Regions from separate parts of the Flexivirga sp. B27 genome, predicted to be linked through region 1. Evidence: riboswitches for the same ligand, from Rfam matches in the RefSeq annotation. Region 1 holds a riboswitch; each other region holds the start of a gene.

Region 1 (3,269 bases):
CGCATCGCCAAGATCGCCAAGAAGGAGTTCCCCCGACGGGAGCGACTGCGCGAAGGGCGGCGCTGAGCGTGGCTCGCCTGCCGAACCTGCGCTGGTCGGCGATGCGCCGGATCTCCGACGCGCTCCAGGAAGCCGCCGATCCGGGCGGTCCGGCCATCACGGCGCGCATCGCCTGCCTGCCCCGGATGACCAAGGCCGTCGCGCGCGGTGACTACGACGAAGTCACCGCGGGTCACCTTGCGCTGCTGGCGGCCGCGGCTGCGTATGTCGTCTCACCGGTCGACCTCCTGCCCGAGGCGCTCGTCGGCGTCATCGGACTCGCCGACGACGCCGTCGTGCTGGCCTGGCTGGCCAAGACCCTCACCACAGACACCGACCGGTTCCTGGAGTGGGAGCGGCGCCGCGGGCACACCGTCCGGGGCGAACGCATCTCCTGACCGTCTCATCCACAGCCCCAACCCGCCCGGCACGTCGTCCACAGCGCGCGTTGTCACGGTGGGCGAGGCGGTGGCTCGGGCCGCAAGCTGCCGGGCATGACCTCGAGACTGCGCGGCATCGGTGAGATCGTCGCCTACCTGCCCTATCAACTCGGCTACGTGCCGCGAGACTGCCTGGTGGTCGTCGGCACCCGGGAAGGGCGGACCAGTCTCACGGCACGGTTCGAGCGGCCCGGCAGCCGCGAGATCGGTGCACTGGCCGATCAGATCGCCCGCGCGCTGCTCCGGCAGGACAGCCAGGAAGTGCTCCTGCTGTGCTACGACGGGTTCGGCGCGATCGACCGGTTGTTCGTGGCCGAGCTGCGCACCCGCTTGCGGCAGGCCGGAGCGCACCTGGCGCACGTCGCCCGGGTGCGCGACGACGGCGCCCAGTGGCGGGTGGAGGAGTGCTCGTGCGACGGCTGTCCCCGGGTGTGGTCATCGGTTCCGCCCGCCACTGACGTCGAGCCGGTCGCCGAGAGCGTGCTGCGCGGGGTCGTGCCGGCCGACGACCGGGCCGACCTGGAGCGCCGATACGACCTCCGGCATCCGTTGGTGGCTGCCGCGATCGGGGCACGGCTCGGCGACCCGGACCCGCCGCTGCTGCCGACAGCCCAGGTGTTGCCGCGGGTGCTGTTGGAGCAACAGACCTCGGTCCACGACCTGCCGGTGGAGGTGCTGGCGTCGGCGACGCTGGCGGTCGACTCGGTGCAGGTGCGCGATCAGGTGCTGTCCTGGCTGATGCCGGACTTCCTGCCGGCGCAGGTGGTCGGCCCGCCGGACGGGTCGGACTGTGCGATCGACCCCCTCCATCTCGGCCTGCCGCCACAGTGGCTGCGCGGGGTCGATCCGTTCGACGACCCGGTGGCCGCGGTCGCGCGCCGGCTCGAGGAGTGGGTCGGGTGCGTGCCGCCGCCGTGGAGTGTCCCGGTGCTCCTGCTCAGTGCTGCAGTGCGCTGGACGTCCGGCAACGGGGTGCTCGCATCCTTCGCGGTCGACCGGGCGCTGGAGCAGGAGCCGGGGTGCCGCCTCGGCCGGCTGTTCGCGGCCGCGCTGCAAGCGGGACTGCGCCCCACCTTCGGTGATGAGCAGCGCCCTGCATGAGGGAACGGCCCGGACAGTGAGACGGGCGCGCTGCTGCTTCGACGCCGGTGGGCGATTTTGCTACCGTCATACCTGTCATGAGTCCCAGCGTTCAGTGACCTTCGGGCCACGAACACAGCCCCGGCTGGCTGGGCGGCAACCCTCCACCGCGGTGGGGTGCCCCGGGTGAAGACAGGGTCGACCGCACACGGCGGTCGGCAAGCGCGGGGCGGCGAGCCCCAAGGGCACCCAAGGAGTGGGCCGGATGACCGCCATACACACCACGTCCTCAGCGACGCAGTGGTGCGCACCGCCGCAGGACGCCAACCCCGACGCCCGCGCCATCCGGCTGACCGACGTTCACCTCGAGAACGGCGAGCGCCTGCCCGAGGTCGTCGTCACCTTCCAGACCTGGGGTCGGTTGTCCCCGGACGCCGACAACGCAGTGCTCATCGAGCACGCGCTGACCGGCGACTCCCACGTCGAGGGGGAAGCCGGACCCGGCCAGCCCACCGCCGGGTGGTGGCCGGACCTGATCGGTCCGGGCCGCACCCTGGACACCGACGAGCTGTATGTCGTCGCGATCAACGTGCTCGGTGGCTGCCGCGGCACCACCGGACCCGGGTCGACTGCTCCCGACGGCAAGGCGTGGGGGTCCCGCTTCCCGCGCACGACCATCCGCGACCAGGTCGCGGTCGAGGCTGCGGTCGCCGACGCGCTCGGCATCGACGCGTGGTTCCTGGTCCTGGGCGGCTCGATGGGCGGCATGCGCACCATCGAGTGGGCCGCCGGACTGCCGCAGCGGACCCGGGCAGCACTGGTCATCGCCAGCGCGGCCCAAGCCACGGGCGACCAGATCGCGTGGGGTCAGGCGCAGACGCTGGCCATCGCCTCCGATCCCGCGTATGCCGGGGGCGACTACTACGACACCGGCGTCATACCCGAGCACGGCCTGGGCATCGCCCGCCGGATCGCGCACGCCACCTATCGCAGCGCCGACGAGTTCAACACCCGCTTCGGCATCCAGCCGCAGGAGTCCGAAGACCCGCTCGACGGCGGCCGGTTCGCCGTCGAGAGCTACCTGGACCACCAGGCCGGCAAGCTGGTCGCCCGGTTCGACGCCGGTTCCTACGTGCATCTCACCGCGGCGATGGCCACGCACGACGTGACGCGCGGCCGGGGGAGCCTGACAGAGGTCCTCGGCAGCTACCCCGGACTGCTGCGGGTCGCCGCCGTCGACAGCGACCGCTTGTTCCCGGTCGAGCTGTCCGAGCAGATCGTCGCCGCGCACGGTCGCGGCCACGTCCGGCTGCTGCGCTCGCAGCACGGGCACGACGGGTTCCTGATCGAGACCGAGCAGATCGCCGCAGTGGTGTCCGAGACCGTCGCCGACGCGCGCAGGCGCCGGTTACCGGTGCGTGTCGCCGGCTGACGTGACGTGATCCACATCATGGGCGGCCCGCAGGTCGCGACGGTCCGGTAGCGTCGGCCCTACGTGCCGAGTCGGTGCAGGACCCGGCAGGAAGAGGTGATCGCGCAGTGGCTGTCGTGGTGGGATACGTGCCGACCAAGGAAGGCGAGGCGGCGCTGCGCCGTGCTGCCGCGGAGGCAGCGGTGCGGCAGACACCGCTGGTGGTGCTCGACTCGGCGCATGCCGCGGGGGAGGACCAGGCCGACGATGCCCGGGCCCAGCTGGCGGCGCTCGCCGAT
Region 2 (3,269 bases), 130 kb from region 1:
CGGTGTGGTTGCCGACGGAACGGTGCAGGTGCCCGGCACCGATCACCTGGCCTACTGGACCCGGTTGCGGATGCTCACCAGGGCAGCGGCTCACTGAGGTCGCGCGGATCGGCCGGAGCCGACCAGCCGTCCGGCGTGTGCACGTAGGACAGCGCCGGACCCTGCTCGACCAGGCGGCGGACCGCGCAGACCAGCCGCTGGACGTGCTCGGCGGTCGTGGCCAGGCCCAGGCTCGCCCGGACAGCGGTGGCACCGGCGCCGAGCAGGGAGTCACACAGCAGGTGCGCGCAGAACCGACCGTCTCGCACCGCGATGCCGTGCTCGTCGGCCAGCACCTGCGAGACCAGCGAGGGTTCGTAGCCGTCGACCGTGAAGGTCACCACGCCGACGTTCGGCCGATCGCCGAGCGCGCCGACGACCTGGACACCGTCGATCGCAGCCAGCCCGGCCCTCAACGTCGAGTAGAGGTTCGCCTCGTGTGCCGCGATGACCGCGCGGTGTTCCCGCAAGGTGGCGCATGCGGCGGCGATCGCGATCGCCCCGGCCGCGTTGGGTGTCCCGCCCTCGTGGCGTGCCGGTCCGGTCTGCCAGTCGGTGCGTTCCGCTGTCACCGCAGCAGTCGCACCGCCCGCGGGCAGGTATGGCGCTGCGGCGTCCAGCCAGTCGCGGCGGCCGGCGAGCACGCCTGCGCCATACGGGGCATAGAGCTTGTGCCCGGAGAACGCGATCCAGTCGACGCCGAGGGTGTCCAGGTCGATCGGGACGTGCGGTGCGAACTGTGCGGCGTCCAGCACGGTGCGGGCACCGAACTCCCGCGCCACGTCGGCCAACTCGGCCACCGGCCAGATCTCGCCTGTCACGTTGCAGGCGCCGGTGATCACGACGAGCTTCTCGCGACCGGATGACACGTCGGCGGATGCGGCGAGCGCGGTGCGCAACAGGTCGACCGCGTCGCTGGTGCCGGTCGGGACCGGCAGTCGGGTGGTGTTCGCGGCCGGCCAGGGGAGCAGGGCTGCGTGGTGCGCGGATGCCCAGGCGAAGACGTGCGTCTCGGCCGGCAGGCAGTGCCCCAGCAGGCGCAGCGCGTCGGTGGTGTTGCGGGTGAAGACGACCTCGTCGCCCGGGCGGGCGCCGATGAAACCGGCGACCTCGGCGCGTGCCGCCTCGAACCAGCCGGTGGTGACCCGGCTGGCGTATCCCGCGCCGCGGTGGACCGAGCCGTAGCGCCGCTGGGCGTGCTCGACCGCCTCGGCGACCGCGACCAGTGCCGGTGCGGTCGCGCCGTGGTCGAAGTTGGCGTAGTCGGTGACGGTGCGGTGCACGGTGGGCACGCCCAGTTGCGCGGAGACGGTGCTCGGCACACCGTCGGTGAACCGCGGGGCACGCCGCGGTCCGGGGGCCGGCACCGCCGACGGTCGGGTGCTGGTGCGGGATGCACTTGGGGATGCAGCGGCGGACGTGCTGGTGCCGGTGGTGTCGTGCTGGGGTTCGATGCTGACAGTGCTCAACGGGCGCTCCTCGGCCGATCAGGGATCGACGAGAGCTGGTGCAGAGCCGATCCGCGCTTGCCGACACGTTGTCGCGCCGGCCCGGTCGTCACCCGGAGCACCCCACCGCGGTGGAGGGTTGCCGCTCAGCAAGCCGGGGCTTCGCGCTGAGTCTCATGACCTGCTGGCAAATATAGAGGTATGGCGGGAGTCGCCGCCAACATTGTCCGAGTCGTGGAAAGCAGGCGACCGCCCACCTGGCCGGCCACTGTCCGGTCAGTGTCCGACCGATCGAGAGGCGTACAAAACGACCGAGTGGAGCACGAAACAGGGTCGGATTTGTACGCCTCTCGGTCCGGATGTGCGCCTTTCGGTCAAGTGGCAACGGAAGGCGCCACCGCGGGTCGGAACAACGTAGGCGCAGGGCGGGAGCAGTCGCTCGGCGGCGTGTTTCCTATGGGACAGGAGTGACAGTCGCGTACGGTGTTTTCGTGGCTACCCGTCCGTCCTCGTCGACAACGACCGTTCGCGCGACCCGCAGCAAGTCCGGATCGAAGGCGTCCGGTTCGCGCTCGCGTCCCGCGTCGGGGCGCACTTCGACGCGGCCGCCGGCCAAGAAGGCCACCGGTGCGAAGTCACGGACCGGTGGCAAACCGGCCGGAGGCGGTCTGCCCTTCCCGTTACGCGCGGCGCGCGGCACCTGGATGGGTGTCGCCCATGTGGCGGGAGGTGCTGCCCGTCGGGTCGGACACTCCACCAGCGAGTTGGAGCCTGAGCTGCGCCGTGACGGTCTCGGCTTCGCGCTGATCGCGGCGGCCGTCGTCGTCGCTGCCCGCGAGTGGTGGGGCCTCACCGGCAACGCCGGTGCCGTCATACACGCGATCGTTGCCGGGACCTTCGGGCTCGGCGCCCTCGTGCTGCCGTTGGTGCTCGTGCTGATCGGCGTGCACCTGATGCGCTCGCCGCGCGGCGACCAGGGCACCAACCGGGTGATGGTCGGGCTCGCGCTCTTCGCGATCGCGGTGTGCGGGATCACCAGCATCGCCAAGGGTGTTCCGCAGCCCAGCGAGACCGAGCAGTTGCGCGGCGCCGGCGGCATCATCGGCTTCCTGGCCAGCAGTCCGGTCGTCGCTGCGGTCCACACCGTCGGCGCGATGGCACTGCTGATCATCCTGTTGGTCTTCAGCGTGCTGGTGATGACCGCGACCCCGGTCACGATGATCCCTGAACGCCTCGCCCTGCTGCGTGATCGACTCTTCGCCCGCGGCGGTGCCTATGACGACGAGGACGCCACCGTCGACGCCGTCGCGCAGGACCTGCACGGCGACCAGATCGACGGCGGCAAGCGCAAGCGGCGCCGCAGCACCAAGACGCACGACAACACCGACCCGAGTCTGGACGGTGACGAGCCCTTCGAGCAGGCGGCGACCGTCGCGCCGCGGCGGACCAAGAGCGGCCGGGTGCTGCGACCCGGTGAGAAGGACCCGGGCACCGACGACGTCTATGACGTCGACGGCGACAAGTCGAACGGTGGCACGGCTGCCGGGGGCAAGACGGGCGGCGTCACGAAATCGACCGCCGGGCAGCCGGATCGCGCCGGCGACGCCCCGATGCCGTTGCCGGGCACGACCGGCACACCGCCGGAGTCGATCTCGACCGCACCGGGGCTGCAAGCCCCGCCGACGACGCCGTTGCCCCAGCGGGTCGAGCAGTTGCAGCTGGCCGGGGACGTCACCTACACGTTGCCCGCCAACGACGTGCTGCGGCCGGGCACCCCGCCGA
Region 3 (3,269 bases), 890 kb from region 1:
TGATCATCGTGGGCTATGCCGTCGTCATCACCGCCATTGCCGTGCGGACGACAATTCGCCGCGATGTGAGCTAGCGACCCAGGTCAATCGGACGTCGCGGCAGCCTGCGCGACCCTGACCACGAGGCCCATGTCCGCAACGTCGGAGAGAACTACCGTGGCCTTGCCGAGGTCCGGCCGTATGACGAGATAGGCCGCGTAGCCGCCGGTCTGTCCGTTGTGCCACACCACGATTCCCCCGCCCGGCATACGCTCACGCACCCAGAAGCAGTCGTCGCGATGTGTCGAGGCAGCGCCCGGGGCATCGCCGCGCAGCAGGGCAGCCGCGAGGACTGCGAGATCGTCGATGCTGCTGGTCACCCCACCGGCGGGCGCATACCCGGTCAGCCGCCACTGCTGGGCCCATCGCCCCCACCGGGTGCACCCGCTGCGACGCGGCGCGTTCGGCCCGGCAGAGGTATGGGTGAGTCCGAGCGGTGTGGCGAGTCGATCGCGGACAAGATCCTCGTATGTCGAACCGGTTGCGCGCTCCAGCACCGCACCCGTCAGCGCCGCTCCCAGACTCGAGTAGGCCTGCTCACCCTGTGTCCGAAGCCTGACTCGCCGCGCGTGGCTCACGACCGATGAAACTCCTTGGCCGACATACGGACTGAGACCGAGCACGCCGTAGCCGAGCAGTCCGGGCACCGCGCGGATGCCCAGCGCGATTGGCGGCAACCCACTGCGGTGCGATGCAAGGGCGCTGACCGTGACGGCACCGATGGGGCGGTCAGCCAGCTCCGGCACGTGATCGCCGATCTGGTCGCTCATGGAGAGCTCGCCGCGCTGTTCCGCGTCGGCCAGCAGCATCCCGGTGATCGCCTTGCTGATCGAGCCGAGCTCGAAGACGTCGTCCGTCGAACAGTCGACAGTCGCCACCCGGATCGGGTTGTCACGCCGTGGCTCAACCACTGCGGCTGCGAGGCGCCGGCTCCGCCAGTCCCTGGCGCGCTCGAGTGCAGACCCGACCTCAGCATCACCGGTGACCGCACCAGCGCGATGCACTGCGGCCACGCCGAGTCCGACCACGAATCGCAGGATCACAACCAGGCCGACCACGGCGACGATCCCGCCGATCACTGACCCAACCAATGCCCATCACCCCCATGCGCAAGTGTGCGCCCCTCCTCGAACCGCGTGTGACCCACCTCACGAAAGTGAAGTAACACTACCCGTTTTGACTACTCCGGTAACGCTGACTTATGTTTGATCCAGTCACGAGACCCAGCGACAAGCCCTGGCTTGCTGGGCGGCAACCCTCACGCACGTGGCGGGGTGCCCCAGGTGAATGACTAGGCCGCAGAGCGTGATTCACACGATCTCGCAGTGCGGCAAGCACGGCAGTACCCACTTGACCGTCTTGCGCTGATCGCGCATGGGCGGACCTGAGCACGGCCGGGCGCAGTTCGTCATACCAGCGACCCTGAGGACACCATGCCTGACAACAACATCCCCGACCCGACCGACGTCCCGTCCCTGCCGGACCGGCCGACCCTGCCGCCCCGCCGCATTCACACCCGACGCAGCTGGATCGGCGCGGCAGTCGTCGGCCTCGTGCTCGGGGGCGGCGGCGGTTTCGCCGCCGGTCGCGCGTCGTCGGACGGCTCCGGCACGAAGCTGACCACGGTGAAGATCGGCGTGACCGACGCCGACCAGGACTACTGGAAGGTCTTCAAGAAGCTCGCGCGCGAACGCAACATCAAGTTGGAAACGGTCAATTTCTCCGACTACACCCAGGCGAATCCCGCTCTGGCGCAAGGACAACTGGACCTCAACCTCTTCCAGCACCTGGTTTTCCTCGCGACCTACAACCAGCAGTCGCATCAGACGCTGACCCCCATCGGGTCGACGTATGTCGTGCCGCTCAGCCTCTACTCCCGCAAGCACAAGTCGGTGCGGTCGATCCCGTCCGGCGCCAAGATCGCGATCCCAAACGACGCGACCAATCAGGCGCGGGCGCTGCTGGTGCTGCAGCAGGCGGGGTTGTTGAAGCTCAAGGGCGGCGGCACGATCCTGTCGACGCCGGCCGAGATCGACAAGGGCGCGTCGAAGGTGCGCGTGACACCGGTGGATGCCTCGCAGACCGTCACCTCGCTGTCCTCTGTCGACGGCGCAGTCATCAACAACGACTTCGCGCTCGACGGCAAGTTGGACCCGAAATCCGCTCTCTACTCTGACAATCCGAAGTCTGCGACCGCGCAGCCCTACATCAACGTGATCGTGGCCCGCGAGCAGGACAACGACAACCCGACGTATGCCGAGGTCGTCGAGCTCTACCAGGACCCGCGCGTCTCAAAGCTGGTCGTCGCGGAGTCCAAGAACACCAGCGTGCTGGTGCGTAAGCCCGCCGCTGCACTTCGCAAGCTGCTGACGCGCCTGGAGAAGACGGTGGCGTCGAAGTGAGCGCAGATCCGCTCGTCCGGATCGACTCCGTCAGCAAGGTCTTCGGCAAGAACGAGAGCGCCCACCGGGCGCTGGACAACATCGACCTGGAGATCCGTCGCGGTGAGATCTTCGCGGTCATCGGCTACTCCGGCGCAGGCAAGAGCACTCTGGTCCGGCTCATCAACGGGTTGGAAGAGGTCACCTCCGGCACGGTCACCGTCGACGGTCTCGACATCACCCGATTGAAGGGAAAACCGTTGCGCGCCATACGACGTCGCATCGGGATGGTCTTCCAGCAGTTCAACCTGATGCGGTCGCGCACGGTCTTCGGCAACGTCGCCTATTCCCTGCAGTTGGCCGGTCTGGACCGCGCGCAGCAGGAGCAGCGGGTCGCCGAGCTGCTGTCGTTCGTCGGGCTGCTGGAGAAGGCGTGGTCCTACCCGGAGGAGTTGTCCGGCGGGCAGAAGCAGCGTGTCGGGATAGCCCGCGCGTTGGCGTCCGATCCCGACCTGCTGCTCGCGGACGAGTCGACCTCGGCGCTGGACCCGGAGACGACGCGCGACGTGTTGGCGCTGTTAAGGCAGGTCAACGAGGAGTTGGGCATCACGATCGTGGTGATCACGCACGAGATGGACGTGGTGCGTGCCATCGCCGATCGCGTGGCGGTCCTGGACTCGGGACGGGTTGTCGAGAGCGGCGCCGTGCGCGACATACTCGGCGATCCGCAGAGTGAGGTGACGCAGCGGTTCGTCGACGCGACGGTCGGGAACCGACCGGATTCGCTGCGTTTGCAACAGCTTCGCGAGTCGTATGACGAAAGGCTGGTGACAGTCAACGTGTCCGACC

The links. A riboswitch is a leader RNA that binds a small molecule or an ion and turns the genes downstream of it on or off. The one in region 1 is predicted to bind S-adenosylmethionine.
Region 2: another riboswitch for S-adenosylmethionine. It lies ahead of ACSZL9_RS04685 (aminotransferase class V-fold PLP-dependent enzyme); the one in region 1 lies ahead of metX (homoserine O-acetyltransferase MetX).
Region 3: another riboswitch for S-adenosylmethionine. It lies ahead of ACSZL9_RS08370 (MetQ/NlpA family ABC transporter substrate-binding protein); the one in region 1 lies ahead of metX (homoserine O-acetyltransferase MetX).

What each region holds. Positions count from the first base shown of each region.
Region 1 covers NZ_JBPYUM010000001.1:894,326-897,594, reverse strand. The annotation lists gene ACSZL9_RS04165 (EcsC family protein) at 1-66, shown strand, start outside; gene ACSZL9_RS04160 (YkvA family protein) at 69-437, shown strand; gene ACSZL9_RS04155 (DUF4192 domain-containing protein) at 534-1,580, shown strand; SAM riboswitch class IV at 1,654-1,790, shown strand; gene metX (homoserine O-acetyltransferase MetX) at 1,825-2,991, shown strand; gene ACSZL9_RS04145 (universal stress protein) at 3,099-3,269, shown strand, end outside.
Region 2 covers NZ_JBPYUM010000001.1:1,021,012-1,024,280, reverse strand. The annotation lists gene ACSZL9_RS04690 (endonuclease/exonuclease/phosphatase family protein) at 1-97, shown strand, start outside; gene ACSZL9_RS04685 (aminotransferase class V-fold PLP-dependent enzyme) at 75-1,508, opposite strand; SAM riboswitch class IV at 1,557-1,669, opposite strand; gene ACSZL9_RS04680 (DNA translocase FtsK 4TM domain-containing protein) at 2,192-3,269, shown strand, end outside.
Region 3 covers NZ_JBPYUM010000001.1:1,786,424-1,789,692, forward strand. The annotation lists gene ACSZL9_RS08360 (ABC transporter permease) at 1-74, shown strand, start outside; gene ACSZL9_RS08365 (serine hydrolase domain-containing protein) at 84-1,130, opposite strand; SAM riboswitch class IV at 1,252-1,382, shown strand; gene ACSZL9_RS08370 (MetQ/NlpA family ABC transporter substrate-binding protein) at 1,473-2,441, shown strand; gene ACSZL9_RS08375 (methionine ABC transporter ATP-binding protein) at 2,438-3,269, shown strand, end outside.